DNA from 4 places in the Streptomyces sp. NPDC104814 genome. Region 2 is predicted to be linked to each of the others. Evidence: riboswitches for the same ligand, from Rfam matches in the RefSeq annotation. Region 2 holds a riboswitch; each other region holds the start of a gene.

What was found. A riboswitch is a leader RNA that binds a small molecule or an ion and turns the genes downstream of it on or off. The one in region 2 is predicted to bind cyclic di-AMP.
Region 1: linked by a shared signal. The riboswitch ahead of ACZ64A_RS22420 (transglycosylase family protein) and the one ahead of ACZ64A_RS03615 (M23 family metallopeptidase) in region 2 are both predicted to bind cyclic di-AMP.
Region 3: linked by a shared signal. The riboswitch ahead of ACZ64A_RS00485 (M23 family metallopeptidase) and the one ahead of ACZ64A_RS03615 (M23 family metallopeptidase) in region 2 are both predicted to bind cyclic di-AMP.
Region 4: linked by a shared signal. The riboswitch ahead of ACZ64A_RS19110 (transglycosylase SLT domain-containing protein) and the one ahead of ACZ64A_RS03615 (M23 family metallopeptidase) in region 2 are both predicted to bind cyclic di-AMP.

What each region holds. Positions count from the first base shown of each region.
Region 1 covers NZ_JBVJOL010000006.1:388,994-396,384, reverse strand. Annotated here, with positions in the region: gene ACZ64A_RS22440 (Ppx/GppA phosphatase family protein) at 1-802, opposite strand, end outside; gene ACZ64A_RS22435 (DUF501 domain-containing protein) at 799-1,347, opposite strand; gene ACZ64A_RS22430 (FtsB family cell division protein) at 1,370-1,846, opposite strand; gene eno (phosphopyruvate hydratase) at 2,031-3,326, opposite strand; gene ACZ64A_RS22420 (transglycosylase family protein) at 3,621-4,340, opposite strand; cyclic di-AMP (ydaO/yuaA leader) riboswitch at 4,344-4,512, opposite strand; gene ACZ64A_RS22415 (transglycosylase family protein) at 4,696-5,799, opposite strand; gene ACZ64A_RS22410 (cytochrome P450 family protein) at 5,927-7,225, opposite strand; gene ACZ64A_RS22405 (nucleoside triphosphate pyrophosphohydrolase) at 7,222-7,391, opposite strand, start outside.
Region 2 covers NZ_JBVJOL010000001.1:863,930-871,320, forward strand. Annotated here, with positions in the region: gene dxs (1-deoxy-D-xylulose-5-phosphate synthase) at 1-457, shown strand, start outside; gene ACZ64A_RS03595 (aspartate aminotransferase family protein) at 454-1,839, shown strand; gene ACZ64A_RS03600 (helix-turn-helix domain-containing protein) at 2,037-2,657, shown strand; gene ACZ64A_RS03605 (DUF6126 family protein) at 2,654-2,776, shown strand; gene ACZ64A_RS03610 (tyrosine-protein phosphatase) at 2,823-3,620, opposite strand; cyclic di-AMP (ydaO/yuaA leader) riboswitch at 4,088-4,243, shown strand; gene ACZ64A_RS03615 (M23 family metallopeptidase) at 4,249-5,157, shown strand; gene ACZ64A_RS03620 (SGNH/GDSL hydrolase family protein) at 5,406-6,191, shown strand; gene ACZ64A_RS03625 (TetR/AcrR family transcriptional regulator) at 6,343-6,963, opposite strand; gene ACZ64A_RS03630 (MarR family transcriptional regulator) at 7,221-7,391, opposite strand, start outside.
Region 3 covers NZ_JBVJOL010000001.1:119,656-127,046, reverse strand. Annotated here, with positions in the region: gene ACZ64A_RS00500 (bifunctional acetate--CoA ligase family protein/GNAT family N-acetyltransferase) at 1-1,335, opposite strand, end outside; gene ACZ64A_RS00495 (HPr family phosphocarrier protein) at 1,515-1,796, shown strand; gene ACZ64A_RS00490 (GntR family transcriptional regulator) at 1,997-2,689, opposite strand; gene ACZ64A_RS00485 (M23 family metallopeptidase) at 2,902-3,645, opposite strand; cyclic di-AMP (ydaO/yuaA leader) riboswitch at 3,658-3,811, opposite strand; gene ACZ64A_RS00480 (M16 family metallopeptidase) at 4,047-5,435, opposite strand; gene ACZ64A_RS00475 (M16 family metallopeptidase) at 5,432-6,826, opposite strand; gene ACZ64A_RS00470 (DNA gyrase/topoisomerase IV subunit A) at 7,187-7,391, shown strand, end outside.
Region 4 covers NZ_JBVJOL010000005.1:166,140-173,530, forward strand. Annotated here, with positions in the region: gene ACZ64A_RS19095 (carboxylate--amine ligase) at 1-567, shown strand, start outside; gene ACZ64A_RS19100 (FAD-dependent oxidoreductase) at 699-1,901, shown strand; gene ACZ64A_RS19105 (HAD family hydrolase) at 2,125-2,931, shown strand; gene ACZ64A_RS19110 (transglycosylase SLT domain-containing protein) at 2,940-3,431, opposite strand; cyclic di-AMP (ydaO/yuaA leader) riboswitch at 3,435-3,619, opposite strand; gene ACZ64A_RS19115 (polyprenyl synthetase family protein) at 4,209-5,219, shown strand; gene ACZ64A_RS19120 (LolA family protein) at 5,903-7,168, shown strand; gene ACZ64A_RS19125 (ABC transporter ATP-binding protein) at 7,213-7,391, shown strand, end outside.

The DNA.
Region 1 (7,391 bases), on a different contig from region 2:
GCACCGCCGCGCGCTCGGCGTGCGTGGAGCGCAGCAGCCACTCGGTGATCTCGCGGACCTTGTCCCGGGAGATCCGCGAGTGGTGGATGCGCGCCGAGTCGTACTCGGGCAGCTCCTGGGCGATCGCCGACACGGTCGTCACCGATCCGGCGAGCCCGACCAGCGTGCGCGCCTCGCGCAGCGGAACGCTGCTCTCGGCGAGGTCGAGGGCGGCCTCGATGTCGGCCCGCATGGCCGCGATCTGCTCCTGCGCGGGCGGGTCCGTGACGGCCCCGCCGGCCACCAGGTGCCGTTCCGTCATCCGCACACAGCCGACGTCCACCGAGCGGGCCGCGCGCACGTGTTCCTCGCCGACGACGAACTCCGTGGAGCCGCCGCCGATGTCCACCACCAGGAACGGCCGGTCCAGGTGCTCGTGCCCGGCCAGCTCCCTCGTCGCGCCGGTGAAGGAGAACTCCGCCTCCTGGTCACCGGTGATGACCTCCGGCTCCACGCCGAGGATGTCCATCACACCGCGCACGAACTCGTCGCGGTTCTCCGCGTCGCGGGAGGCCGAGGTGGCCACGAAGCGCAGCCGCTCGGCGCCGTGCTCCTTGATGATCTCCGCGTACTCACGGCACGCGGCGAAGGTGCGCTCCAGCGCCTCGGGGGCGAGGCGCCCGGTGCGGTCGACGCCCTGCCCGAGCCGCACGATCGTCATACGGCGGTCCAGGTCGACCAGTTCGCCGCTCTTCGGGTCGCAGTCGGCGACCAGCAGGCGGATGGAGTTCGTACCGCAGTCGATGGCGGCCACACGGGTCACTGGGCGTCCTCCTCGGTCCCGGCGCCGTCCTGGGCCGGCGTCACGCACGGACCCTTGCGCCACCACTCGGGCAGCATCGCGATGGCCTCGTCGCCGAGCGGGTTGACGCCCGGTCCGGCGGCCAGGGAGTGGGCGACGAGCACGTGCAGGCACTTCACCCGGTCCGGCATGCCGCCGGCGCTCGGGAAGCCGGTCAGCTCCTCGATCTCGTCGCGGCGCCGGATGTAGTCCTCGTGCGCGGCACGGTAGGCGGCGGCCAGCTCCGGGTCGGACTGCAGCCGCTCGGACATCTCCTTCATCACGCCCTCGGCCTCCAGCGTGCCGATCGCGGAGGAGGCCCGGGGGCAGGTCAGGTAGTACAGCGTCGGGAAGGGCGTGCCGTCCGGCAGGCGCGGGGCGGTCTCCACGACGTCGGGCTGCCCGCAGGGGCACCGGTGGGCGATCGCGCGCAGCCCGCGCGGCGGCCGGCCGAGCTGCTGCCCGAAGGCCTCGACGTCCGCGTCGGTGGGTTCGGTGCGCGGGGTGGACGGCGGGGGCGTTTCCACTACGAAGTTCTCTCTTGTCGAATTACTGGTCGGAGGCGTCGGCCTTGTCGACCCCGTCCCAGACGTTGGAGTACCAGGGGCGGTGCGCCGAGCCGGCGTCGGTGTGGGCCTGCGTGGCCGCGTCCGGGTCGACCACGACGTAACCGGTCTCGCCGGGCAGCACATAGTGCAGCCGCTTGCGGATCTGCTGCTCGGCGAAGGAGTCGTCCTGCCAGCGCGCCTTGAGGTCGCGCAGCTGCTCCACGCGCTGCGCGGCCTGCTGCTTCTGGCGCTGCAGGTCGGCGATCTCGGCGCGCTGCGAGACGTACTGGCGCATGGGATAGGCGAGCGCCACGATCAGCGTGCACACCACCAGCGCGAGCAGCGCCGCGCGGCCGGTGAGCCGGGAGCGGCGGGCCTGCCGTTTGGTCTGGGAACGGTAGACGCGGGCCGCGGTCTGCTCGCCGAGCAGCCGGATCCTGGTCGCGGTGGAGAAACGGTCCCGGTCCTTCACCGCCATGGGCATCCTCCCGTTCACACGCGCGTACGTCCCCGGACACGGTACGGGACCGAGTACGGGGACGTACGTACGACTGGCTAAGCCTTACGCCAGGTTGGCCCAGCCTTGGGCCAGGACACGGGCTCGACCGGTGGCCGGGCCCGTGGACCCGGCCCTTGGCTCAGCGCTTGGCTCGGCGCTCGGCTCAGCCCTTGGAGACCGTGCCGCGGAAGCGGGGGAACGCGCTGCGGCCGGCGTACACCGCGGCGTCGTCGAGGATCTCCTCGATGCGCAGCAGCTGGTTGTACTTGGCGACGCGCTCGGAGCGGGCCGGGGCGCCGGTCTTGATCTGGCCGCAGTTGGTGGCGACGGCGAGGTCGGCGATGGTGACGTCCTCGGTCTCGCCGGAGCGGTGGGACATCATGCACTTGAAGCCGTTGCGCTGGGCCAGCTCGACGGCGTCCAGCGTCTCGGTCAGCGAGCCGATCTGGTTGACCTTCACCAGCAGGGCGTTGGCGGCGCCCTCCTCGATACCGCGGGCCAGGCGCTCGGGGTTGGTGACGAACAGGTCGTCACCGACGAGCTGGACCTTGTCGCCGAGCTTGTCGGTGATGGTCTTCCAGCCGGCCCAGTCGTCCTCGAACAGCGGGTCCTCGATGGAGACCAGCGGGTAGGCGTCGACCAGCTCGGCGTAGTACTCGGTCATCTCGGCGGCCGAGCGGTTCTTGCCCTCGAAGACGTAGGAGCCGTCCTTGTAGAACTCGGACGCGGCCACGTCGAGGGCGAGCGCGATCTGCTCGCCGGGGGTGTAGCCGGCCTCCTTGATCGCCTCGAGGATGAGGTCGAGGGCCTCGCGGTTGGAGCCGAGGTTCGGGGCGAAGCCGCCCTCGTCGCCGAGGCCGGTGGCCAGGCCCTTGGACTTCAGGACCTTCTTCAGGGTGTGATAGACCTCGGCGCCCCAGCGCAGCGCCTCGGAGAAGGACTCCGCGCCGATCGGCGCGATCATGAACTCCTGGATGTCCACGTTGGAGTCGGCGTGCGAGCCGCCGTTCAGGATGTTCATCATCGGCACCGGCAGCAGGTGCGCGTTCGGGCCGCCCAGGTAGCGGAACAGCGGCAGGTCGCTGGCCTCGGAGGCGGCGTGGGCGACGGCGAGCGAGACGCCGAGGATGGCGTTGGCGCCGAGGGAGCCCTTGTTGTCGGTGGCGTCCAGGTCGAACATGGCCTGGTCGATCAGGCGCTGCTCGGTGGCGTCGTAGCCGACCAGCTCCGGGCCGATCTGCTCGATGACGGCCAGCACGGCCTTCTCGACACCCTTGCCCTGGTAACGGCTGGAGTCGCCGTCACGCAGCTCGATGGCCTCGAAGGCGCCCGTCGAGGCGCCGGACGGGACGGCGGCACGCCCGGTGCTGCCGTCGTCGAGGCCGACCTCGACCTCGACCGTGGGGTTGCCTCGGGAGTCCAGGATTTCCCGGGCTACGACGACGTCGATGGACGGCACGAGCATCTCCTTCGTGGATGTGACGCTGAAAGTGCGGGGCTGGTGAGCCTTGCGACTAGAGCCTAACCGCCCCGGGGCCATCGGCCAGCCGACCGCCCGGCCCGTGGACAGACAGACCGTACCCATTGTTCACCGTCGGAACAAAGGGGGGTGGCGTTCCGGCTGAACACCTGGCGAACCACCGGCACGGAAACCGGCACAGAAAAACCCCGCCCCGGTGCGTACGGGGGGAGACGCACCGGGGCGGGGAGCCCGTGGGGACGGGGAGCGGCCCTTGGCCGGCCGGCCGGCTGCTTACTTCAGGTGCAGCTGCTGGCCCGGGAAGATCAGGTCGGCGTCGTCGACGATGTCCTTGTTCAGGTCGAACAGCTTCTTCCAGCCGCCGGCGACGTGGTGCTTCCCGGCGATGGAGCTGAGGGTGTCGCCGGTGACGACCTTGTACTCGCCGTCACCCTTCTTGACCTTCTTGCCGGTCGGGGTGGTGACGGTCTTGGTGCTCTGCTTCTTCGGCGTCTGCGCCGGGCGCTCGCTGGAGCGGGAGGCGCTCTGCTGCTCGGTGGAGCGCGTCGTGGTGGTGCCCTGCGAGGAGCTGGAAGAGCTGGAAGAGCTGGAGGAGCTCGACGAGCCGCCGCCGTTGTTCGGGGTGTTCGACAGGCCCGTGCCGCAGACCGGCCAGGCGCCCTTGCCCTGGGAGGCGAGGACCTTCTCGGCGACGGCGATCTGCTGGGACTTGCTGGCCTGGTTGGCCTGCGGGGCGTAGGCGGTGCCGCCGTACGCGGCCCAGGTGGAGGCGGAGAACTGCAGGCCACCGTAGTAACCGTTGCCGGTGTTGATGGACCAGTTGCCACCGGACTCGCACTGGGCGACCGCGTCCCACTCGGAGGTGGTGGCGGCGGAGGCGTTGCCGGCCGCCATCAGCGGGGCGGCGACGGCCGCACCGGTGACACCGGCGAGCGCGATGACGCGGGTGGTCTTGGACGGACGACGGTGCTTGCCCTTGCCGGAAAACAGCATGGTGGATCCCCTCACCGACGCCTGCGAGGTGAGCTGTCGGGTTCGGGCCGGTTGAGTTGCCCGGCCACCCCTCCCCTGGGAGGCGTGGCTTCACCCCTAGCCGCTCCGGCTCAACTGCCCGGCGCGGCACTTACCTTGGGTCCCCCGCTCCTGCCTGCGGCGCGTAGAGCGACGACTGTTCCCGTGCGGCCGCTGGCAGGATTCGGCGTTGCGGCCGGCCGGGGCTCGCGGTGGCGAGCGGTCATGACCGTAGACAGGCGATCGGGCGAATTTCAAAGACGATCACGGCTTCTGAGACTCATCCCACACTTTCACCAAAGCGGACATCAGTCCCAAAACGGGGCGTCAACTCCCGCTACTTTTCGCCCGTTTCGCCACCGACAAGCAGTGTCTGACCGGGCACGATGTGGCCCGGGTCGGCGCCGATGGCGTCCCGGTTCTCCGCGTACAGCGCGCGCCACCCGCCCTCGACGTGAAGGGAGTCGGCGATGGACGTCAGGCTGTCCCCGCCGAGCACCGTGTAGCGCGAGGCGTGCCGGCCCGGGGCGGACGCGGCGCTCGCCGCGGCCGCGCTCTCCTCGGCGCCGGCGCCGCGGTGGCGGCCGCCGCCGTCGAGCGCGCCGGTGTCGACGAGCTCCGAATCCCCGACGATCCGGCGCAGGTTGTCCGGATCGTCGCTGTTTGCGTCATCCGCGGAGGCGCTGCCGGACGGCTGCGCGGTGCCGGGACCGGATGTTCCGGGCGTACCGGACGCAGCCGCGCCGCCCGTGGAGGGCGTGGCGGACGACGGACCGTCAGAGGGTCGCGCAGGAGTGCCCGCGGGGGGCGTTCCGGCCGGCGCGCCGGAGGGCGTACCGGAGGAGTCGGGCAAGCCGGGCGAGTCCACCGAACCGGAGGTTCCGGATGTTCCGGAGGTACCGGTGGATCCGGTGGATCCGGAGGTACCGGCCGAACCGGAGGTGCCGGGCGCACCGGTGGAACCGGTCGAGCCGGAGGAGCCCGTACCGGAGCCGGCGCCGGTGGACGCCGAGCCGCTGCCCGCGGTGTCGCCCGCCACGCCCGTGTCGACGTCCGGTGCGGACGTGTCGGCGGACAGGCCCGAGGTCAGCCCGCACACCGTCCAGTGGCCGACGCCCTGGTCGGCGAGGACCTTCTCGGCGACCGCTATCTGCTGCGAACGGCTGGCGAGGTCGGGCCGGGCCGCGTACTCCAGGCCGCCGTGCCCCTCCCAGTCCTCCTGTGACAGGTGCAGGCCGCCGTAGAGCCCGATCCCGGGGTTGTCGCTCCAGCGGCCCCCGCTCTCGCACTCGGCCACCTTGTCCCACGTCGCGCCGTCGGCCGCGTGGGCGCTCGCGGCGCCGAGCAGCGGGAGGGCGATGGCGGAGCCGGTCACTCCGGCCGTGACGAGGAGGGCCGGAGCCTGACGGGGGCGACGGTGTCGACCGTTCCCGGAGAGCATGCGGTGACCTTTCGCGAGACAGCACTGACCGGCGCGGCGCCTTGAGGCACCGGCGTCGCGCTGACGAGTGAACGTATCGGCAGACGATCGCCAGTCACAAGTTCATGCCGCGCAGATCACGTGAAGATCACATAGTTGAAGATGTGTCAGTTTTCTGTGCGGGAGCGGGCGTGAACGTCACGGGCAACTGGCGCAGCCCCCGCATGATGAGGCCCCCGCGCCAGCGCAGATCGGCCGGTTCGGCCCCCAGTCGGAGGTCGGGCAGCCGGGTGAGCAGGGTGGCGAGGGCGGCCTGGCCCTCCAGACGGGCCAGCGGGGCGCCCAGGCAGTAGTGGATGCCGTGGCCGTAGCCGAGGTGCTGGTTGTCACGGCGGGCGAGGTCCAGCAGATCCGGCTCGGGGAAACGCTCCGGATCGCGGTCGGCGGCCGCCAGGACGACGAGGACGGGATCGCCGGGAGCGATGTCCTGCCCGCCCACGCTCAGCGGCTCGGTGGCGAACCGCCAGGTCGCCAGCTCCACCGGGCCGTCGTAGCGCAGCAGTTCCTCCACGCCCGTCTCCAGCAGCGCCCGTTCGCCCCGGGCCAGGGAGTCCTGCAGCAGGTGCCGCTGCTCGGGGTGCGTGAGCAGGGCGTAGGTGCCGTTGCCGATGAGGTTGACGGTGGTCTCGAAGCCGGCGAACAGCAGGATGAACGCCATCGCCGCGGCCTCGTTCTCGGTGAGGTGCTCACCGTGGTCGGAGGCGCGGATCAGTCCGGAGATGAGGTCCTCGCCGGGAACGGGCTCGGCGGGCAGCGCCTGCCGCTTCCTGTGGATCAGCTCGGCGAGGTACCCGCGCATCTTCTTCACCGACCGGGCGACCCCGCCCCTGGGCCCTCCGCCGTGCCGGATCATCATCCCGGCCCAGTCCCGGAAGTCGTCCTGGTCCTCGCGGGGTACGCCGAGCAGGTCGCAGATGGCGTAGATGGGCAGCGGGAAGGCGAACTCGTGGATGAGGTCGGCGGAGCCCCGCTCGGCGAATCCGTCGATGAGGTGGTCGGTCAGCTCCTGCACACGCGGCGCGAACTCGGCGACCCGGCGGGGCGTGAACGCCTTGCTGACCAGGCGGCGCAGCCGGGTGTGGTCCGGCGGGTCGATGTTCAGCAGATGCGTCATCAGCTCCGCCTTGCGCTCCCCGGGGATGCCGGTCTTGCCCTTGGCGTGCGCCGGCTCGTCGTGGTGCGCCGGGTTCTTGCTCAGGCGCTGGTCGGCGAGGGCCTGCCGGGCGTCGGCGTACCGGGTGACCAGCCAGGCCTCCACCCCGCTGGGCAGCCGGGTGCGGTGCACCGGCGCGTGCTCGCGCAGCCAGGCGTACGCGGGGTAGGGGTCGGCGGCGAACTCCCAGGTGAAGAGTTCGGGGGCGTCGTCGGGGCGGAGCTGCTCGGTCACTCTCCGACCGTATCCGGATCCGGGTGGGCCTCCGCGTCGCGGTGGCCGGCCGCCGCCGCGGGGAGGGCGTCACCGCTGACGCCCTCCGCCTCGCGGATCGCGTCGCGGTAGGCGCGGGCCGCCGCGCGCAGCGACGTCTCCGGGTCGACGCCGTCCGCCTCGGCGC
Region 2 (7,391 bases):
CCCGGCGATCGACCGCGTGGGCGGCCTCGACGTGCTGCACCGCTCGGCGGAGAGCCCGCAGGTCCTCCTCGTCGCGGTCGGCGTGATGGCGCCGGTGTGCCTGCAGGCCGCCGAACTGCTGCACGCCCGGGGCATCGGCTGCACGGTCGTGGACCCACGCTGGGTGAAGCCGGTCGACGCGGCGCTGCCCGCCCTCGCGGCCGAACACCGGCTGGTCGCCGTAGTCGAGGACAACAGCCGCGCGGCGGGCGTCGGCAGCGCGGTGGCCCTCGCCCTCGGTGACGCCGACGTCAACGTGCCGGTACGGCGCTTCGGCATCCCGGAGCAGTTCCTCGCCCACGCCAAGCGCGGCGAGGTGCTGGCCGACATCGGCCTCACGCCCGTCGAGGTGGCGGGCCGGATCAGCGCGAGTCTGGCCGTCATGGACCTCGACGGCACAGCCAAGGAGAGTGAATGACCACCGAGTTCGACCTCGGCGCCCTGCTCGCCGAGCGGGGCGGGGAACGCTACGAGCTGCACGCCAGGTATCTCAATCCGCAGCTCCCGCGCATGCTGCGCACCATCGGCTTCGACAAGGTCTACGAGCGTGCCGAGGGCGCCCACTTCTTCGACGCCGAGGGCAACGACTACCTGGACATGCTCGCCGGGTTCGGGGTGATGGGCCTCGGCCGCCACCACCCCGTCGTCCGCAAGGCGCTGCACGACGTCCTCGACCTCGACCTCGCCGACCTCACCCGCTTCGACTGCCAGCCCCTGCCCGGCCTGCTCGCCGAACGGCTGCTCGCGCACAGCCCGCACCTGGACCGGGTGTTCTTCGGCAACAGCGGCACCGAGGCCGTCGAAACCGCCCTGAAGTTCGCCCGGTACGCCACCGGCAAGCCGCGCGTCCTGTACTGCGACCACGCCTTCCACGGGCTGACCACCGGCTCGCTGTCGGTCAACGGCGAGTCCGGGTTCCGGGACGGCTTCGCCCCGCTGCTGCCCGACACGGCGGTCCCGCTCGGCGACCTCGACGCGCTCGCACGGGAGCTGAGCAAGGGCGACGTGGCCGCCCTGATCGTGGAGCCGATCCAGGGCAAGGGCGTGCACGAGGCCCCGCCCGGCTATCTCCGCGCCGCGCAGGAGCTGCTGCGCCGGCACAAGGCGCTGCTCATCGCCGACGAGGTGCAGACCGGCCTCGGCCGCACCGGTGACTTCTACGCCTACCAGCACGAGGACGGCGTCGAACCCGACCTGGTCTGCGTGGCCAAGGCGCTCTCCGGCGGGTATGTGCCGGTCGGCGCCACCCTGGGCAAGGAGTGGATCTTCAAGAAGGTCTACTCGTCCATGGACCGGGTCCTGGTGCACTCGGCGAGCTTCGGCTCGGGCGCCCAGGCGATGGCGTGCGGCCTCGCCGTGCTGTCGGTCATGGAGCAGGAGCAGATCGTCGCCGGGGTGCGCCGGACGGGGGAGCTGCTGAAGTCGCGGCTCGCCGCGCTGACCGAGAAGTACGAACTGCTCGCCGACGTCCGCGGCCGCGGGCTGATGATCGGCATCGAGTTCGGCCGGCCCGCCTCGCTGAAGCTGCGCAGCCGCTGGACGATGCTCCAGGCCGCCCGCAAGGGTCTGTTCGCGCAGATGGTCGTCGTACCGCTGCTCCAGCGGCACCGGATCCTCACCCAGGTCTCCGGCGACCACCTGGAGGTGATCAAGCTGATCCCGCCGCTGATCATCGACGAGGCGGACGTCGACCGCTTCATCGACGCCTTCACGGCCGTGATGGACGACGCGCACAGCGGCAACGGGCTGATGTGGGACTTCGGCAAGACCCTGATCAAACAGGCGGTGACGAACCGGTAGCGGCGACCGACGGCCCGGGCGGGCTCGCGGACAGGGCGGCGGCCGGCGCGGGTCCGGCGGGGCGGTCCGTGGGCGGCTCGGGCGTGGGCCAGGCGCTCCGCGAGCGGTCAGCGGGTGGCGGACCGGTCGGCGGCGGCCGCTTTGCCTCTGAGGCAAGAGATTTGCCGCAGAGGCAAATCCGCGGCTCAATGGGAGGCATGAGCTCCTCCGAGTCCCCTGCGGAACCGGCCGGCGACCTGCCCGCGGTGGCCCCGCAGCTGCGGTCCCTGCGCCGCCGCGCCGGCCTCACCCTGGAGGCCGCCGCCCGCGAGGCCGGTCTGTCCCCGGCCCATCTGTCCCGTCTGGAGACCGGACAGCGCCAGCCATCCCTGCCGATGCTGCTCGCGCTGGCCCGTATCTACAGTACGACCGTCTCGGAGCTGCTCGGCGAGAACGTCGCCGAGCGGGACGCCGTGGTGCGCGGCGCGGACATGGAGCCGACGGCGGCCGGCGGCTGGACGTACCGGCAGGCCGGCGCGCCCGGCCGCGGTATGCAGGCCCTGCGGGTGCAGGTGCCGTACGGCGCGCAGGGGGACATCGTGCGCGTGCACCCCGGCGAGGAGTGGCTGTACGTCCTCGCCGGACGGCTCAGGCTGCGCCTCGGGGACACCACCCACCGGCTCGGCCCGGGGGACAGCGCGCACTTCGACTCGCTGACCCCGCACCGGATCGCCGCCGAGGACCCCGGCGGTCTGGAGCTCCTGTTCGTCCACACCCTGCTGCAGAGCCCCACGGCCACGCTGTGCCTGGGGCCCGCCCACCCTGGAGAGGCACGATGAGCAACTTCGAGGAGAAGTTCCCCCGGACCCTGTGGATCCGGCTCATCATCTACATCGCCGTCGGACACGTCCTGGCCGGGTTCATCTGGCTGCTGTTCGAGCTGGGCGCCAACCGATAGGTCCCCCCGCCGCCGGCGCCGCCGGCGCCGCCGCGCCGTCCCGCCGTCAGTCGAGCAGGCGTGCCCGCAGCCGCTCCCGGCCCGCGGGGGTGAGCCCGAGCCCCTGCTCCAGGTAGGCGTCGACGCCGCCCCAGGTCTCCTCGATGGTCTCCATGGCCGCCGTCAGGTACTCGGCGCGCGCGTCGAAGAGCGGGCTGAGCAGTTCCATCACCTCGGGGGTGTAGGCCGACTCCGCCGAGCCGCTGCGGCGCACCTTGTACCGGCGGTGCTTCTCGTTGGACTTCAGGTAGTCCTCGACGATGGCGTCCTTCTCCACGCCCAGGGCGAGCAGGGTGACCGCTATCGACAGCCCCGCGCGGTCCTTGCCCGCGGCGCAGTGCATCAGGGCCGGGACGCTGTCCTCGGCGAGCGCGTGCAGCACCCGGGAGTGCTCGCCGGTGCGCTCCTTGATGATCGTGCGGTAGGAGGCGATCATCCGGTTCGCGCCCTTGCCGTCGGCGAGGATGCCGCGCAGCTGGTCGAGATCGCCGTCGCGCACCATCTTCCAGAACTCGGCGCCGTCCGCCGGGTCCGACAGCGGCAGGTTGACGTTGCGCACGCCCGGCAGCTCGACGTCCGGGCCCTCCAGCTTCTGGTCGGCCGCGTTGCGGAAGTCGAAGATCGTGTGCAGCCCCAGGGAGGAGAGGTACACCGTGTCCTCGGGCGTCGCGTGGGCGAGGTGGCCGCTGCGGAACAGCACGCCGTGCCGCACCCGCCGCCCGTCGACCGTGGGCAGGCCGCCCACGTCTCGGAAGTTGCGCACTCCGGTCAGCTCGGGTTCGGTCGACGGCACCTGCTGCGTCACGAAGGGCTCCTCCCGCTCGTGCCCGCCGACACGGCTCGAATGGCCGACGGGCTGCCCTTCGACGATACGACATGGATTCCCGGGGCAACCGGTTGTCCCCGCCTCCCCGGAGACGGCACTCGAATGGGATGGATATCCGCCCACGTCACATCTGGGCCTTCTGCCCGAATTGGCGCCTTCGTTCCAACTCGCAATGAATTGAGGATCCCTGGAAGGTGGCCGCGTGAGGAGGGTCATAACCGTGACCGTCCGTCGTACGTCATGTCCACGTAATGATTGAGTATTTCCTGGTGAATTGACGAACCGACAGCAGATCCAATTCACACAGCGTGACGGCGTATTCCGGCATTGGATCACGAGAAGCGCCCGTTCACGCAACCTTTCGCTTGTCCCCGTGCGTCCTGCTCGCTTACGTTCCCCACGAAATCCGGACGGACGCCGAATCCTGCCGCCGTCCGGTGCACCGCACCCACCCACCCGACGCACGGCAGGAGCGGGGGACCCACAGGTACGACCGCCTGTTCCGGTTCCCGGAACGGCTATGGGGTGAAGCCGCGCCCAGCGCGGCCGGGCATCTCCAGCCCGAACCCGACAGCTCACCTCGCAGGCGCCGGAGAGGAAAAGCGCCATGCCCGCAAAGGGTAAGCACCGTCGTCCGAAGTCCCAGCGTTTCGCCCGTACGCTCGCCGTCGCCGGTACCGGTGGCGCCGCGCTCGCGCTGCCGCTCATGGGCGCCGCCGGTGCGCACGCGGCCACGCCGCAGACCGCCGCCCAGTCGGTGTCCGGCAAGGCCGTCCAGAGCCTGCCGTCCGAGGCGAAGAAGGCGCCGCAGTCCGGCGTGCGCGTCTACACCGTCAAGTCCGGCGACTACCTGTCGAGGATCGCGAACGAGCAGCACGTCGCCGGCGGCTGGAAGAAGCTTTACGACGACAACCGTGAGGCCGTCGGCAGCGACCCGTCGCTCATCCACCCCGGTCTGAAGCTGACCCTCGGCAAGAAGGCCGTCGCGTCGCACCACGCCGCCCCGTCGCACAAGAGCGAGGCGCCCGCGCACAAGTCCGCCGCGAAGGCCGCCGAGCCCGCGAAGGCCGAGGCCGCCAAGCCCGCCCAGCCCGCGAGCACCGCCTCCGGCTTCACCCTCCCGGTCACCGGCGCCACCATCGGCACCGCGTACCACACGCCCGGCAGCATGTGGGCCAGCGGGTACCACACGGGCGTCGACTTCGTCGTCCCGACCGGTACCACCGTCAAGGCCGTCGGCGCGGGCACCGTCGTCTCCGCCGGCTGGGGCGGCGCCTACGGCAACCAGGTCGTCGTCAAGCTGAACGACGGCTACTACGCCCAGTACGCGCACCTCTCGCAGATCTCCGTCTCGGCCGGCCAGAGCGTGACCGCGGGTCAGCAGCTCGGCCTGTCCGGCGCGACCGGCAACGTGACCGGCCCGCACCTGCACTTCGAGATCCGCACCACGCCGAACTACGGCTCCGACGTCGACCCGGTCGCCTACCTGCGCGCCCACGGCGTCACCGTCGGCTGACCCCGCGCCGCCCCGGCGGCCACCCGCCTGACACGCCACCGAGGCCGGACCCCGATCCACGGGTGTCCGGCCTTCGGTGTGCCCGGACCGGCCGGGCACATGGCCGGGGCGGTTATTCCCGACACGGCCGGACACGTGGAGTGGCTTATCTCACCGTCCGTCAACCCCTGCCTACGGTCGCGTAGGTCACATTCAAGGGTGAATCATGGACGGCTGTGGCAGACGATTCGAAGAGTGACAGCAGAGCAGTGATCGGGTCGTACGTGGCGCTGGGGGACAGCTTCACCGAAGGCGTCGGAGACCCGGGCCCCGACGGGCAGTTCGTGGGCTGGGCCGACCGTTTCGCCGTACTCCTCGCCGACCGGCGGCCCGAGGGAGACTTCACCTACACGAACCTCGCGGTGCGCGGCAAACTCCTCGACCAGATCGTGGCCGACCAGGTCCCGAGGGCCGTCGAACTCGCCCCCGACCTCGTGTCGTTCTGTGCCGGCGGCAATGACATCATCCGGCCCGGCACCGACCCCGACGAGGTCGCCGAGCGGTTCGAGAGGGCGGTCGCGCAGCTCGCCGCCGTGGCCGGCACGGTCATGGTGACGACCGGCTTCGACACCCGGGGCGTCCCGCTCCTCAAGCACCTGCGCGGCAAGATCGCCACCTACAACGGGCACGTTCGGGCCATCGCCGACCGCTACGGATGCCCGGTGCTCGACCTGTGGTCGCTGAAGTCGGTGCAGGACCGGCGGGCCTGGGACGGCGACCGGCTGCACCTGTCGCCCGAGGGGCACACGCGGGTGGCGCTGCGGGCCGGCCAGGCGCTCGGCCTGAGGATCCCGGCCGACCCCGAGCAGCCCTGGCCGCCGCTGCCGCCGCGCGGCACGCTCGAGGTCCGGCGCGACGACGTCCACTGGGCGCGCGAGTACCTGGTGCCGTGGATCGGGCGGCGGCTGCGCGGCGAGTCCTCCGGCGACCATGTGACCGCCAAGGGCACGCTGTCCCCGGACGACATCAAGATGCGGATCGCGGCCGTCGCCTGAGCCGCGCGGAGAGGGGCGGCTGCCACGGGTGCGACCGCCCCTCGCCCGCCGTCAGGCCGGGAACGGCCCGTACAGCCCGGTGCGTGCAGTCGGTTCACGCCGGGCCCGGGACGCCGCTGCGAACCCCCGGGGTACGCTCCCCGGGTTCTGCTCACCGTCCTCCTGCGGTCAACGCCTCCCGGGTCAGCCCCAGTTCGCGGGCCAGCGCCTCGTCGACCCACTCCTGCGCCCGGATACGCGAGACCGTGCCGCCGTACGCGGTGAGCTGCACCGCCAGCCCGTCCAGCAGAGCCGTCAGCCGCAGCGCGGCGGCGGCCGGATCGGGACAGGTGAACTCGCCCGCGGCCACCCCCTGCGCGATCACCTCGGCGAGCGCCGCCTTCCACTGCCGGTCCAGGGCGCGGCCCACCTCGCGCAGCGGCGGCTCGCGCAGGGCCGCCGACCAGCCCTCGATCCACAGCCGCCAGCCCTTGGCCTGCCCCGTCGGCGCGTACCAGCGCACCGCCGCGCGCAGCCGGCGCAGCGCGGTGGTACGGCGGCCGAGCAGCTCCTGCAGACGGCCGAGGTCGGCCTCGGCGGCGTAGGCGAAGGCCGCCGCGACCAGCTTCTCCTTGGTGGAGAAGTGGTACAGCACCAGCGCGTTGCTCACGCCGAGCGCCTGGGCGACGTCGGCGATCCGCACCGCCGCCACGCCCCGCTCCTCGATCTGCTCCACGGCGGCCCGCAGGATCTCCTCCCGCCGCTCCGCCACGCTCAACCGCACTCTCGCCACGGCTGATCACCCTAGTGCAGCGCACGGGGCCGGGCACCGCGAATGCCCGCCCCCGTCCTGGGGCACGGCCGCGCTGGAGCCCCGGCGACGACCGCGTGATTGTTGCCGTTTGACAATAATATTGGTGGGGCAACAAAGTAGCGGTGTCGTCCGTGCGCGGGAAGGGTCTGGGAATGTTGCGGTGGGCGGGCACTGCTCCGTGCGCCGACGCCCCGCACCCGAGGGTGCCGGTGGCCCCGGGCCCCGCGCTTGGCTTCTCAGGCGGACCGGCTGCCGGCGTCGGCCTCGGGGCGCATCTGCGCCGAGGCGGCGTCGCAGAAGGCCTCCAGGCCCTCCAGGAGGGCGGCGCGCTTCGCCGCGGGCATCACGTCGAGGACGGCCTGCAGCTCCTGTTGCCTTCGCGCGCGCAGGTCGGCGAGGAAGGCGCG
Region 3 (7,391 bases), 740 kb from region 2:
CGCGGTGCGCCGGGCGAGGCGGGTGAACTTGCGCGGGTTGCCGAGGGACTCCAGGTACATCAGGGCGACGTCGGTGTCCGGGTCGTCGTACCAGTACTGCAGGACGTCGTTGCCGGAGACGTCCGCGCGGTTGCCGGAGGAGACGAACGTCGACACGCCGGTGACGCCCGTGACGCCGCCGCCACGCCGGTGCAGCCGGGAGAGCAGGGCGATGCCGATGGCGCCGGACTGGGCGAACAGGCCGATGCGGCCGGGGCGCGGCATCTCCGGCGCCAGGGAGGCGTTCAGCCGGACGTCCGCCGAGGTGTTGATGACGCCGAAGGCATTGGGGCCGATGATCCGCATGCCGTACGTGCGTGCCTGGCGGACGAGTGCGCGCTGGCGCTCGCGTCCTTCGGGGCCGCTCTCGGCGTATCCGGCGGAGATCACCACGAGTCCCTGCACACCGTGCTCGCCGCACTCGGTGACGACCTGGGGCACGTGGTCGGCGGGCACGGCGACGACGGCGAGGTCGACCGGTCCCTCGATCTCCCGCACGGAGCGGTGGGCGGGGACGCCGTCGATGTCGGTGACGTCGGCTCCGAAGGCGCGGTTCACGGCGTGCAGACGGCCGGTGTAGCCGCCCTCGCGGAGGTTGGCGAGGATGCTGCGGCCGACGCCGCCGGGGGTGCGTCCGGTGCCGACGACGGCGACCGAGCCGGGCATCAGCAGCCGTTGCACGGAGCGGCCCTCGGCGCGCTGTTCGCGCGCGTACTGCACCGCGAGGGAGCGCTCGGTGGGCTCGAGGCCGAACTCCAGGCGCACCACGCCGTCCTCGAAGCTGCGCTTCTGGGTGTACCCGGCGTCCGTGAACACCTTGATCATCTTGCTGTTGGCGGGCAGGACCTCGGCGGCGAAGCGGCGGATGCCGCGCTCGCGGGCGACGGCGGCGATGTGTTCGAGCAGTGCGGAGGCGACGCCGCGGCCCTGGTGGGCGTCCTGGACGAGGAAGGCGACCTCCGCCTCGTCGGCGGGTGCGGACGCGGGCATTCCGTTCTGACCGATCCGGTCGTAGCGTACGGTTGCGATGAACTCGCCGCCGATCGTGGCCGCGAGTCCCACCCTGTCCACAAAGTCGTGGTGTGTGAAGCGGTGGACGTCCTTCGCGGACAGACGCGGGTAGGGCGCGAAGAAGCGGTAGTACTTCGACTCGTCCGAGACCTGCTCGTAGAAGCTGACCAAGCGGTCCGCGTCATCGACGGTGATGGGGCGGATCCGCGCGGTGCCGCCGTCGCGCAGCACCACGTCGGCCTCCCAGTGGGCGGGGTACTCCTGCCTGTCCGACGCGCTCTGCATGGGGCCCAGAGTACGGCTCGCGTACGACAACGGCGCGGGGCACTCTGTGGAGGACGGATGCCGGGTCGAGGCCGAGGCCCGGTGATCGCGTCCGGTGGGGTCGCAGGACCCCTCCGGGCATGCTTCACCATATGGGAAACTGGTCTAGACAACCCTGAGAAACTGAAGGGCAGCAACACATGGCTGAGCGCCGCGTCAACGTCGGCTGGGCCGAGGGCCTCCATGCCCGCCCCGCCTCCATCTTCGTCCGAGCCGCCACGGCCACAGGCGTCCCCGTGACGATCGCCAAGGCCGGCGGCACCCCCGTCAACGCGGCCTCCATGCTGGCCGTCCTCGGCCTGGGCGCCCAGGGTGGCGAGGAGATCGTCCTCGCCTCCGACGCCGAGGGCGCGGACGCCGCCCTGGACCGTCTGGCGAAGCTGGTCTCCGAGGGCCTCGAGGAGCTCCCCGAGACCGTCTGAGTCCCGCACGGCCGCTTGAGTCACGCCTGAGGGTCTGATTCACGCACAAAGAAGCCGCGTCGGCCTTTCGAGGCCGGCGCGGCTTCCTTTTTCCACCCTCCGCGAACCCCGGAGGAAATGTGCGGCGCGAACGAGAAATGCGAAAAGGGCAGCCCTTTCAGCGGGCTCACGTGTCCCTCTCTTTGTATACGGCGCTCGCGTTAATGCCGTGGGCCCGATGTGTTTACGGGATGTTGCGAACTCCTCACCGGCTCGGCTCGCTCCCCACCGAAGCGGCGCAGCCGATACGCGCCGGCGGAGCGTTCGGCGTGCAGGGCCGCGACGGCCCGGGCCCGCTCCCCGTCGCCGCGCGCCACCGCGTCCGCGAGGGCGCCGTGCTCGGCCCAGGTCCGGACGGGGTCGGCCGACGGCTCCACGGCGTACATCCAGGCGATCTTGTGGCGCAGCTGGGTGAGCGTGGCGGTCAGCGCCGGGCTCCCGCACGCCTGCACGAGCGTCTCGTGGAACCAGCCGCCCAGGGAGCGCAGCTCGTCGCCGGTGCCCTGCTTGGCCCGTTCCTGGCCGAGCCGCACCAGGCCGCGCAGCACCTTCAGATGCGCCTCGGTGCGTCGCTGGGCGGCGCGGGCAGCGCCGAGCGGCTCCAGCAGCATCCGCATCTCCAGCAGGTCGGCCGCTTCCTGCTCGGTGGGTTCGGCCACGCACGCGCCCGCGTGCCGTCGCGTCACGACGAACCCCTCGGCCTCCAGGGTGCGCAGCGCCTCTCGCACGGGCACCCGGGAGACGCCGTAGCGGCGGGCCAGCACTTCCTCGGTGAGCCGGCTGCCGCGCTCATGGACACCGGCGACGATGTCGTCCCGGATCGCCGTGCACACCGAGTGCGCCGGAATGCGCATGTCCGACCTCCGCTTCGGGCCCCGTGAAACGCCGACGATGGACGCGTTTTCGTGACTCTATTCCAAGGGGACGCCATTTCCGATGGCGGAGCGGATTCCATGGATATTTTTTGGTCACCTCGCCGGATTTCTCCGGGGCGAGGCGCGGGGAAACGGCGAAAGCCCCGGCGCGGTACGCCGGGGCTTTGCGGGGCTGGTGCCGTTCTCGCGTGTCAGACGTTCACTCCGTGCGCGCGCAGGTAGGCGACCGGGTCCATGTCGGAGCCGTACTCGGGGCTGGTGCGCGCCTCGAAGTGCAGGTGCGGGCCGGTGGTGTTGCCGGTGTCGCCGGACAGGCCGATCTGCTGGCCGGCGACGACCTGCTGGCCCACCACGACGCCGATGGACGACAGGTGCCCGTACTGGGTGTACGTGCCGTCGTGCATGCGGATGACGATCTGGTTGCCGTAGGCGCCGCCCCAGCCGGTCTCGACGACGGTGCCGTAGCCCACGGCGTGGACCGTGGTGCCGGTGGCGGCGTGGAAGTCGATGCCGGTGTGGTGGCCGGAGGACCACAGGGAGCTGCTGGCCTCGTAGCCGGTGGAGACGTAGGAGTGCGCGATCGGGGCCACGAAGGTGGTGAGGCGCTTGCGCTCGGCCTCGCGGGCGGCCCGCTCCTTGGCCTCGTGGGCCCGCGCGGCGGCGGCCTCGCGAGCGGCCTGCTCGATGGCCGCCTGCTCGGCGGCCTGCTTCTGGGCCTCGGCCTGGGCGTCGATCTGCGCGGCGACGGCGTCGTCGACGCTGATGACGGGGAGCAGACCGGTCTGCTCGGCGGAGCTGTCGGCGGCGAGGGCGGGCGCCGCGAGGGCGCCGATGACGCCGGTGGTGGTGAGCGCGGCGATACCCGCGGCCTGCGCGGTGGTGCGCTTCATCCGGCTGGGACGACGGTGCTTCCCGGTGGCGCTGACGAACGCCATGTGGCGGCTTGTCCTTTCCTTCCCTCTCGCCTACCGGGTTAGCTGACGGGTTCGGAGCAGGAAGGTCTCCTACGGGCCCCCTCTCGGGCGCCCGATTCACCCCAGGGACGTGTGGGTCCCCGGCTCCCCTGGCTCGCGCCGTACGGGGACTCGGCGATGACTGTCCGGTGCCGCGGGTGCGGCGCACTGCCTGACGAACAGCCCGGACGAAGCTACGGTGATCGACCTTCAGTCCTCAAACGAATCAGGGGTTTTGTAAGCCATCCCACAGGCCAGACAGGCAACCTCCGCCCCAATTCGGGCATATGTGGGATGCAGCGCCTTCGATCACAAACAGACCTGCGGACAGGGCGGGGGCCCTGGTGCTCCGTCAGACACCAGGGCCCCACGCGCATGTGCGGCTACTCCGCGCTCACCACGGTGACGTCACCGATGCCGAGGGCCTCGACGGGCTCCTTGATCTGCGCCGCGTCACCGACCAGCACGGTCACCAGACGGTCCACCGGGAAGGCGTTCACGACCGCCGCCGTGGCCTCCACCGTGCCGGTCGCGGCCAACTGCCGGTACAGCGTCGCCTGGTAGTCGTCGGGCAGATGCTGCTCGACCTGGTCGGCGAGCGTGCCCGCGACGGCTGCCGCGGTCTCGTACTTCAGCGGGGCCACCCCGACGAGGTTCTGCACGGCGACGTCGCGCTCGGCGTCGGTCAGGCCGCCCTCCGCCAGGGTGCGCAGCACCGTGAAGAGGTCGTCCAGCGCCGGGCCGGTGTTGGGCGTGTCCACCGAGCCGCTGATGGCGAGCATCGCCGCGCCCGTGCCGTCGGGGGCGGAACGCAGCACCTGGCTGAAGGCGCGCACGCCGTAGGTGTAGCCCTTCTCCTCGCGCAGGACCCGGTCCAGGCGGGAGGTGAGGGTGCCGCCCAGGCAGTACGTGCCGAGCACCTGGGCGGGCCAGACGCGGTCGTGCCGGTCGGGGCCGATCCGGCCGATGAGCAGCTGCGTCTGGACGGCGCCCGGCCGGTCGACGATGACGACGCGGCCGGTGTCGTCGGCCGTCACCGCGGGCACGGGGCGCGGCTCGGTGCGTGAGCCCGTCCAGGCGCCCAGGGTGTCGCCGAGCAGGTCGTCGAGGTCGAGGCCGGTCAGGTCGCCGACGACCACCGCGGTCGCGGTGGCGGGGCGCACGTGCCGCTCGTAGAAGGCGCGTACGGCCGCCGCGTCGAGGGCCGCGATCGTCTCCTCGGTGCCCTGCCGGGGGCGCGACATGCGCGAGGAGGCCGGGAAGAGCTCCTTGGACAGCTCCTTGGCGGCGCGCCGGGCGGGGCTGGCCAGCTCGTGCGGGATCTCGTCGAGGCGGTTGCGCACCAGCCGTTCGATCTCGCTGTCGGCGAAGGCGGGCGCCCTGAGGGCGTCGGCGAGCAGGCCGAGGCCCTTGGCCAGCCGGGAGGCGGGCACCTCCAGGCTGAGGCGGACCCCCGGGTGGTCGGCGTGCGCGTCGAGGGTGGCGCCGGCCCGCTCCAGTTCGGCGGCGAACTCCTCGGCGGAGTGCTTGTCGGTGCCCTCGGAGAAGGCGCGCGCCATGATCGTGGCGACGCCGTCCAGGCCGGCCGGCTCGGCGTCCAGGGGAGCGTCCAGGAGCACCTCGACGGCGACGACCTGCTGGCCGGGCCGGTGGCAGCGCAGCACCGTCAGGCCGTTGTCGAGCGTGCCGCGCTCGGGGGCCGGGAACGCCCACGGCTTGGCCTCGCCCGCCTGGGGCCGGGGGTGGAAGTCCATCGTGGCGAGCTCGGTCACTTGGCCGTCTCCTCGTTGTCGTTGCCGGCCTCTAGGGTCGCTTCCTGCTCCGGGTCCTCGGGCACGTCGGCGTCCGGTGCGGCCTGCGGGGTCTTCGGCTCGTACACGAGCACTGCGCGGTTGTCGGGGCGCAGGCGGGCCTTGGCGACCTCCTGCACCTCCTCGGGCGTCACCTCGAGCACGCGCTGGACGGCGGTGAGGGCGAGCTGCGGGTCGCCGAACAGGACCGCGTAGCGGCACAGTTCGTCGGCGCGGCCCGCGACGGTGCCGAGCCGGTCCAGCCACTCGCGCTCCAACTGCGCCTGGGCGCGTTCCATCTCCTCGGCGGTGGGGCCCTCGGCGGCGAACCGGGCGAGCTCCTCGTCGATGGCGGTCTCGATGACCGGGACCTCGACGTCACCGGAGGTCTTCACGTCCAGCCAGCCCAGCGAGGGCGCCCCGGCCAGCCGGAGCAGGCCGAAGCCGGCCGCGACGGCCGTGCGGTCGCGGCGCACCAGCCGGTTGTACAGGCGGGAGGACTCGCCGCCGCCGAGGATCGTCAGCGCGAGGTCGGCCGCGTCGCACGCGCGTGTGCCGTCGTGCGGCAGCCGGTAGGCGCCCATCAGGGCGCGCGCCGGGACTTCCTCGTGGATGACCTCGCGCAGCTGGCCGCCCATGACGTCGGGCAGCGTGCCGTCACGCGGCTCGGGCTTGCCGTCGTGGGAGGCGATGGAACCGAAGTACTTCTCGACCCAGGCGAGGGTCTGCTGCGGGTCGATGTCGCCGACGATGGACAGGACCGCGTTGTTCGGCGCGTAGTAGGTGCGGAAGAACTGGCGCGCGTCCTCCAGGGTGGCCGCGTCCAGGTCCGCCATGGAGCCGATCGGCGTGTGGTGGTAGGGGTGACCCTCCGGGTAGGCGAGGGCGGTCAGCCGCTCGAAGGCGGTGCCGTAGGGGACGTTGTCGTAGCGCTGGCGGCGCTCGTTCTTGACGACGTCGCGCTGGTTCTCCATGGACTCGTCGTCCAGGGCGGCGAGCAGGGAGCCCATGCGGTCGGCCTCCAGCCAGAGCGCGAGCTCCAGCTGGTGGGCGGGCATGGTCTCGAAGTAGTTGGTGCGCTCGAAGCTGGTGGTGCCGTTCAGCGACCCGCCGGCGCCCTGCACCAGCTCGAAGTGACCGTTGCCCTTGACCTGGGCGGAGCCCTGGAACATCAGGTGCTCGAAGAGGTGAGCCAGACCGGTACGCCCCTTGACTTCGTGGCGCGAGCCGACGTCGTACCAGAGGCACACCGCCGCGACCGGGGTCAGGTGATCCTCGGAGAGCACCACGCGCAGGCCGTTGGCCAGGCGGTGCTCGGTTGCTGTCAGTCCGCCGGAGCCTGCCTCGGCTGTGGCCGTGTGACCCATGGGCATGTACGTCCCTTCGATCGCGGAAGCGGTCGTGAAACCGCGCGTTTCCTGCCGTCCTGCCACTGTATGCAAGCCTGCGGACCGGCGGCGAAGTTCCCGCACGGCGTACGCCGACAGCGAGATCGCGTAGCCTTCGGGCGATCGTCGTGCGCGGGCCGGGCCGACCGGGGTCCGGCGCCCCGGCCCGGGTGCCCCGGGGCGGCGGCGGTCGGGTGCTCGGGAGCCGCCGCACACCACCGGAATCCGGGTGCCGAGGCGCCGCTTCGTACGCCGGGGCCGGGTCCGCGCCCGGCTTGTCAGTCCCACGGTCCACAATGGTCCGCGTCAGATACCGTTCACGCTTCAGCAAGGAGCCAGGCAGCGATGGCCCGCCGCAGCACGAAGACCCCGCCGCCCGACGACTTCGAGGAGAAGATCCTCGACATCGACGTCGTCGACGAGATGCAGGGCTCCTTCCTCGAGTACGCGTACTCGGTCATCTACTCCCGCGCCCTGCCGGACGCCCGGGACGGCCTCAAGCCGGTGCACCGCCGCATCGTCTACCAGATGAACGAGATGGGCCTGCGCC
Region 4 (7,391 bases), on a different contig from region 2:
GCACCGCTGGCGATGTTCACCGGCGTCAAGGTCCGCTCCTGGCCGCCGCACGCCGGGATGACGGCGAACGCCTACGTCGTCGACAACCCGGAACTCGCCGACCTCGCCGCACGTTTCATCAAACAGATCGGCTTCACCGGAATCATCGACCTCGACCTGCGCTTCGACCGGCGCGACGGACAGTACAAGCTCCTCGACTTCAACCCGCGCATGGGCGCCCAGTTCCGCCTCTTCGAGAACGAGGCGGGGGTGGACGTGGTCCGGGCCATGCACCTGGACCTGACCGGCCGCACCGTTCCGGAGGGGGAACAGCGCGCCGGCCATCGCTACATCGTGGAGAACATCGACCTGGCCGCCCTGCTCGCCTACCGCCGCAGCGGCTACACGACGCCGCACGCACCGGCCCGGGCGAGCGGCACGGAGCTGGCCTGGCTCGCGGGTGACGACCCGCTGCCCTTCCTCACGATGCTCGCGCGCTTCGTGCGACCCGGCGCGAAGCACCTCTATCAGCTGTGGCGGACACACCGCCGTGGCAGCACCGGACCGGGTGGACGCCACCAGTCGTAGCCTCCTCCCGGCCGGAACACGAAGTGACGACACCACGAAGTGACGACACCACGAAGTGACGACACCGAGAGGTGACGCCACCGTGACGACACACCGCGAAGTGACGACATGACGTCCTGGGGAGGGACTTCGTGAACCAACCGGTAGCAGTCCTCGGGGCAGGCCCCTTCGGCCTGTCCACCGCCGCCCATCTGCGCGCCCGTGGCGTGCCCGTCCGCGTCTTCGGCGACCCCATGGTCAGCTGGCGCGACAACATGCCCGCGGGCATGCTCCTGAAGTCGACCCCCGCGGCCTCCAGCATCGACTGCCCCCAGCGCGGGCACACCCTCGCCGACTACTGCGACGCGGCCGGCATCCGGCGGCTGGTGAACGACGAGGACATCATTCCCGTGGAAACGTTCATCGCCTACGGCGAGTGGTTCCAGCAGAAGCTGGTGCCCGAGCTGGAGCGGGTGCGGGTGGTGTCCGTGGACCGGCGCACCGGGGGCGGCTTCGAGCTGAAGCTGGACTCCGGGGAGCAGTTCACCGCGCGGGCCGTCGTCGTGGCCACCGGGCTGTCCGGCCTGTCCCACCTGCCCCGCGAGCTGGCCGCGGCCGCGCCGGACGGGCCCGCCGCCACGGCGCCCGTCTCGCACAGTTCCCAGCACCACGACCTGACCCGCTTCGCCGGCCGGGAACTGATCGTCGTCGGCGCCGGACAGTCCGCGCTGGAGACGGCGGCGCTCGCCGCCGAGGCCGGGGCCCGGGTGCGGGTGGTGGCCCGCGGCCGGGGCCGGGTCGCGTTCGGCGCGGCCCCCTGGGACCAGCCCCGGCTGCGCCCCGAGTCGCCGTTCGGCCGGGCCTGGTCGCTGTGGGCGCTGAGCTATTACCCGCATCCCTACCGCTATCTGCCCGCCGAGATACGCCACTACCTGGTCCGCCGGGTCCTCGGCCCGCTCGGCGCCTGGTGGCTGCGCGAGCGCTTCTCGGGGAAGGTGCAGGTCAGCGAGGTGCAGCGGATCGTGCGGGCGGAGCCGACGGGCGAGGGCGCCACCCTCACCGTGCGCAGCCACACCGGCCGCACCGAGCGGCTGGCCGCCGACCACGTCATCGCGGCCACCGGCTACCGGGTGAACATCGCGGCGATGGACTTCCTCGGCCACGGGCTGCGCACCACCCTCGCCACCAGCCGCGGCACCCCCAGGCTCGGCGCCGGGTACGTCTCGTCGGTCCCCGGCCTGTACTTCACGGGTCTGCCGGCGGCCGGGTCGTACGGCCCGGTGATGCGGTTCGTGTGCGGCACGGAGTTCGCCTCGCCGCGCCTGGCCCGCCACCTGGTGGCGGCACACGGCTGAGGGGCGAACCACGGGCGTGGCGGTCCGGCGGGCGCGGCGGGCCGGTCCGGCGGGCGCGGTGGTCCGGTCGATCCTTCCGCGCGTGCCGCCGGGCCGGGAAACCGGCGATGAGCCCGGGTGGGCCGGCCGCCTCGGCGGCCTCCGCATCCCTGCCGGAACCCGGGCCGGAGGAGGCCGGATCGGGCGGTGAACGGGTGCCCCGCGGGGTCCGTATTCTCTGATCATGGCCGCACCCCTCGCATATGCCCTCATTGCCACTGACCTGGACGGAACGCTGCTGCGCGGCGACGACACGCTCTCCGACCGGTCCCGGGCCGCGCTCGCGCGGGTGGCGAAGGCCGGCGCGCGCCACCTTGTGGTGACGGGCCGCCCGGCGCCCCGGGTACGGCCGCTGCTGGAGGACCTCGGCTGCACGGGGCTCGCGGTGTGCGGCCAGGGCGCGCAGGTGTACGACGCGGGGGCCGGCCGTCTGCTGTGGTCGGTGACCCTCGACCGGGAGCTGGCCGAGACCGCGCTCGGCAAGATCGAGGCCGAGGTGGGGGAGGTGTACGCCGCCGTCGACCAGGACGGCGTGGACGGGCTGACGCTGATCGAGCCCGGCTACCGGATGCCGCACCCGACGCTGCCGGCGGTGCGGGTCGGGCGGCGCGACGATCTGTGGGGCGAGCCGATCAGCAAGGTGCTGCTGCGCCATCCCGAGCTGTCCGACGACGAGCTGGCGGCGACGGCGCGCGCGGTGGTCGGTTCCCTGGCGACGGTGACCATGTCGGGGCCGGGGACGGTGGAGCTGCAGCCGTGCGGTGTCACCAAGGCGACGGGGCTCGCGCTGGCGGCCGGCCATCTCGGGCTGGGCGCCGAGCGGGCGCTCGCGTTCGGGGACATGCCGAACGACATCCCGATGTTCGCCTGGGCCGCCCGCGGGGTGGCCATGGCCAACGCCCATCCGGAGCTGAAGGCCGTGGCCGACGAGGTCACCATGTCGAACGAGGACGACGGCATCGCCGTCGTCCTCGAGCGGTTGTTCCCGTGAAGTGCGGCCTAGTAGGCGCTGAACACGTTGTCGATCGAGCCGTAGCGGGCTGCCGCGTAGTTGCAGGCCGCGGTGATGTTGGCGATCGGGTCGTACGGGTCCATGGAGGTGCCGGACACGTGGTAGGCGAGGAACGTCGGGTCGATCACCTGGAGCAGGCCCTTGGACGGGGTGCCGGCGGCCGCGTTGGAGTCCCACAGGTTGATGGCGGCGGGGTTGCCGGAGGACTCGCGGATGATGTTGCGGTAGATCCCGTCGTAGGTGCCCGGGATGCCGTGCTGGGACATGATGGCCAGCGACTGGCGGATCCAGCCGTCGAGGTTGTTCGGGTAGGCCGAGTTGGCGGCCGTGATCACGGTGGCGCTGGCCGGGGTGGCGGCGGAGGCGCTGGTCGCGCCGAAGAGCGGCAGCGCGAGGGCGGCGGCACCGGTGCCGGCGACGGCGAGGGTGCGGACGAGGCGGGACGTGCGGGTGCGGCGGTGCTGACCGGCAGCAGACATGACGAAGTTCCTCTCCGGCGCCTGCGAGGTGAGCTGTCGGGTTCGGGCTGGAGATGCCCGGCCGGCCGCGGATGCGGCACGGCTTCACCCCGAGCCGGTCCGGGGCGTCGTCGGGGTGACGACGTCCGGCTCGGCGACTTACCTGGGTCCCCCGCTCCTGCCGTACACGGATGAGTTGGTCCGATGGTGGATGCCGGACGGCGGCAGGATTAGGCGTCCATCCGACAGGCCGGGAAGTTATGCGAGAGCTGATGCCGGGAACAAGTACCGGTTTCACCTAATGCCCTGGTTGACCTTGGTCCGGGGCGTTTGGGCTGCTTGATCCTTTGTGATCGTCTAGGCCCAACTTGCTTGTGAGGGCTGGTTAAACGCGGGGCGGACGGACAGGAGACCGACGAGAGGCTCGCGTGACCCAATTCACTGGTGTCACAGGGGAAACACATTTGGTACCAAGGTGACCAAGGTGGATCGGCTGATTAATTACGGCAAAACGGGCAGTCGGGTCGTGTTGTGGCACGGTGGGGCGGGGTCTGTCGCCGAGGGTGGGGGTGGTCTTCGCGGTGGTCTTCGCGACACGAGCATGGTTGATATCGGTACTTTTCGGTTGATCAGATTTGATCGATAAACATATCGGGCGCGATCCGATACCGCCTGGCCTGTAACCGTGGGCGCTATCGGTGATCGAAACGTGACCGGATACGCTGACTTGAGTGATGTCAGCGACCTATCGACAAACCGTGTAATCGCCAACCGGCACCAGCAGACAGGAGACCCCTCGTGACCGTCGTCGGGCCGTTCGGGCTTAGCGTGCGGGACCAGGCTCTCGAGGCCGATGTCCAGGCCGGATTGGCGGCTGTCGAGGAAGGGCTGCTCGAGGCCACCAAGAGCGAGGTTCCCTTCATCACGGAGGCCGCGCAGCACCTGGTGCGGGCGGGCGGGAAGCGGTTCCGGCCGCTGCTCGTGATGCTGGCGGCGCAGTTCGGGGACCCGTATGCGCCGGGTGTCGTGCCGTCGGCGGTCGTGGTCGAGCTGACCCACCTGGCGACGCTCTACCACGACGACGTCATGGACGAGGCCGCCGTACGGCGCGGGGTGCCCAGCGCGAACACGCGGTGGGGTAACTCGGTCGCCGTACTGACCGGCGACTTCCTCTTCGCGCGGGCCTCGCAGATCCTCGCCGACCTCGGGCCCGAGGCGGTGCGGGTGCAGGCGCTGGCGTTCGAGCGGCTGGTCACCGGGCAGATCCTGGAGACCGCGGGCCCGCAGGACGGGCGCGACCCGGTCGACCACTACCTCGAGGTGCTCGGCGGCAAGACGGGGTCACTGGTGGCGGTGTCGTGCCGGTTCGGCGCGATGATGTCCGGCGCCGACGAGACGGTCGTGGACGTGCTGACGCAGTACGGGGAGCGGCTGGGCGTGGCCTTCCAGCTGGCGGACGACGTACTCGACATCGCCTCCGACTCGCACGAGTCCGGCAAGACGCCGGGGACGGATCTTCGCGAGGGCATCCCGACACTCCCGGTGCTGCGGCTGCGGGAGCGGGCCGAGCGGCTCGGGCTGCCGGAGGACCGCGCCCTGTGCGAGCTGCTGGACTCCGATCTGAGCGACGACGCGCGACACGCGGAGGCGCTGACCGCGCTGCGGGCGCACCCCGCGCTGGAGCAGGCGCGGCGCGACACCGTCCGCTACGCCGAGGAGGCGCGGGCCGCGCTGGCGCCGCTGCGGGAGTGCGGCGCCAAGGCGGCGCTGATTGAGCTGTGCGACGCGGTGGTGCACCGGGCGGGCTGAGGGCCGCCGTCCGCCCCGTTCGTTCTCCGGCTGCCGGCCCGCCGTCCGCCGCGTTCGCTCTCCGGCTGACGGCCCGCTGTCCGCCGCGTGCCTTTTCCGGCTGACGGCCCGCTGTCCGCGGCGTGCCTTTTCCGGCTGACGGCCCGCTGTCCGCCGCGTTCGTTCTCCGGCGACGGCCCGCTGTCCGCCGCGTGCCTTTTCCGGCTGACGGCCCGCCGTCCGCCGCGTTCGCTCTCCGGCTGACGGCCCGCCGTCCGCCGCGTGCCTTTTCCGGCTGAAGGCATCCGTCCGCCGCGTACCTTCTCCGGCTGACGCCCGCCATCCGCCCCGTACCACCTCCGGCCGGCGCCGGCCCCCCGCCCCGTGCCTTCTGGAGCCCCTTCCCCCGCCCCCCTTCCCCCGCCCCCTTCCTCCCCCGGCTCACGCCCCCGGGCTCCCCGGCCCCCCACTTCCCCTACGGGTAGGGGTACCTGAGGCCCCGCCATGTCATACCCCAGCAGTACACGCAGTTGCGTCCAGGGAGTGACGTCTCCCGGCGGCCGATTTGGTCTCATGGAAAGCACGGAAGACACCACTCCTCACCGATTCGGGTGAGAATGGCGGCTCGGGGTGGGGCCCGGCGGGAGCACGCGCCGCGGGTCACGGGACGGACAGCCGCCGCCGACGACGGAGGTAGCGCACACATGGCACCGTTTGGAAGCGATGACAGGGCGACGGCCGTGCAGGAGCCGGCCGGCTCGTCGGGCGGGGGGCGTCGCAGGGCCGCGCGGTACGTCGTGCCCGCGACCGTCGTGGGCGTGGCCGCCGCGACGATCGGGATCGTCCCCGCGCTCGCCAGCTCCGGCGACCCGGATCTGCCGAAGATCACCGCGCAGCAGCTCATCGAGAAGATCGCCGCGTCGGACGTCCAGCAGATGTCCGGCACCGTGCGGATCACCACCGACCTCGGGCTGCCCGACGTCGCAGGTCTCGCCGGCGGTCTCGGCGGGAAGGCGGGCGGCGCCGGCGACGGTTCGGCCGCCGATCCGTCCGCCAAGGTCACCGAACTCGCCACCGGCTCGCACACGTTGCGGGTCGCGGCCGACGGACCGGACCGGCAGAAGGTGTCGGTGCTGGAGGAGGCCGCCGAGTACAGCCTCATCCACAACGGCAAGGACGTCTGGGGCTACGACAGCAAGTCCGACGAGGTGTACCACGCCACCTCGGACGCCACCGGGAAGGACCACCGCAAGGACAAGCGGGGCGCGGACGACTTCACCGGTACGCCCAAGGACTTCGCCGAGCAGGCCCTGAAGGCCGCCGACTCCACCACCGCCGTCACGGTGGACGGCACCGCCCACGTCGCCGGCCGCGACGCCTACAAGCTGCTGATCAAGCCCAAGCAGTCCGGCAGCACCGTCGGCGGCATCACCATCGCCGTGGACGCGAAGACCGGCGTGCCGCTGAAGTTCACCCTGACCCCGAAGAGCGGCGGCGCCGCCGTGGTCGACGCCGGCTTCACCCAGGTCAGCTTCGCCCGGCCGGCCGCCTCCACCTTCGACTTCACCCCGCCCAAGGGCGCCAAGGTCACCGAGGGCGGCGACCGTGAGCACGGCAAGGGCGACGACGAAAAGAGCCCGCTGAAGGGCGGCCTCCCGCAGCACCTGCTGCCCACGCCGGGCGGGGAGCCGGGCAAGGGGCTCGGCGCACCCAAGGTCCTCGGTGAGGGCTGGAGCGCCATCGCGGTCTTCGACACCGGCGCCAAGGGAGGCGTGCCCTCCGGCAGCAAGGCCGACGGCGACCTCGGCGGCTTCCTCGACTCGCTCGGCGACAAGGTCTCCGGCCCGTTCGGCAAGGGCACGGTGTTCTCCACGCGCCTGGTGAACGCCCTGATCACCGACGACGGCAAGGTCTACGTCGGCGCGGTCACCAAGGACGCCCTGGTCAAGGCCGCCGACGCGGGCAGGTAAGCCGGCGGGACACCGCCGGGAGACGGGAAACGATCGGGGAGCCGATGGACGACGCGCCCGCCGCACGGGGTGAGCAGGGGCCGGAGGACGAGTACGTCATCCACACCCGCGCCCTCACCAAGCGCTACCGCGGCGGGCAGCTCGCCGTGGACGGCCTGGACCTGACCGTGCCGGCGGGCAGCGTCTTCGGCTTCCTCGGCCCGAACGGATCGGGCAAGACCAC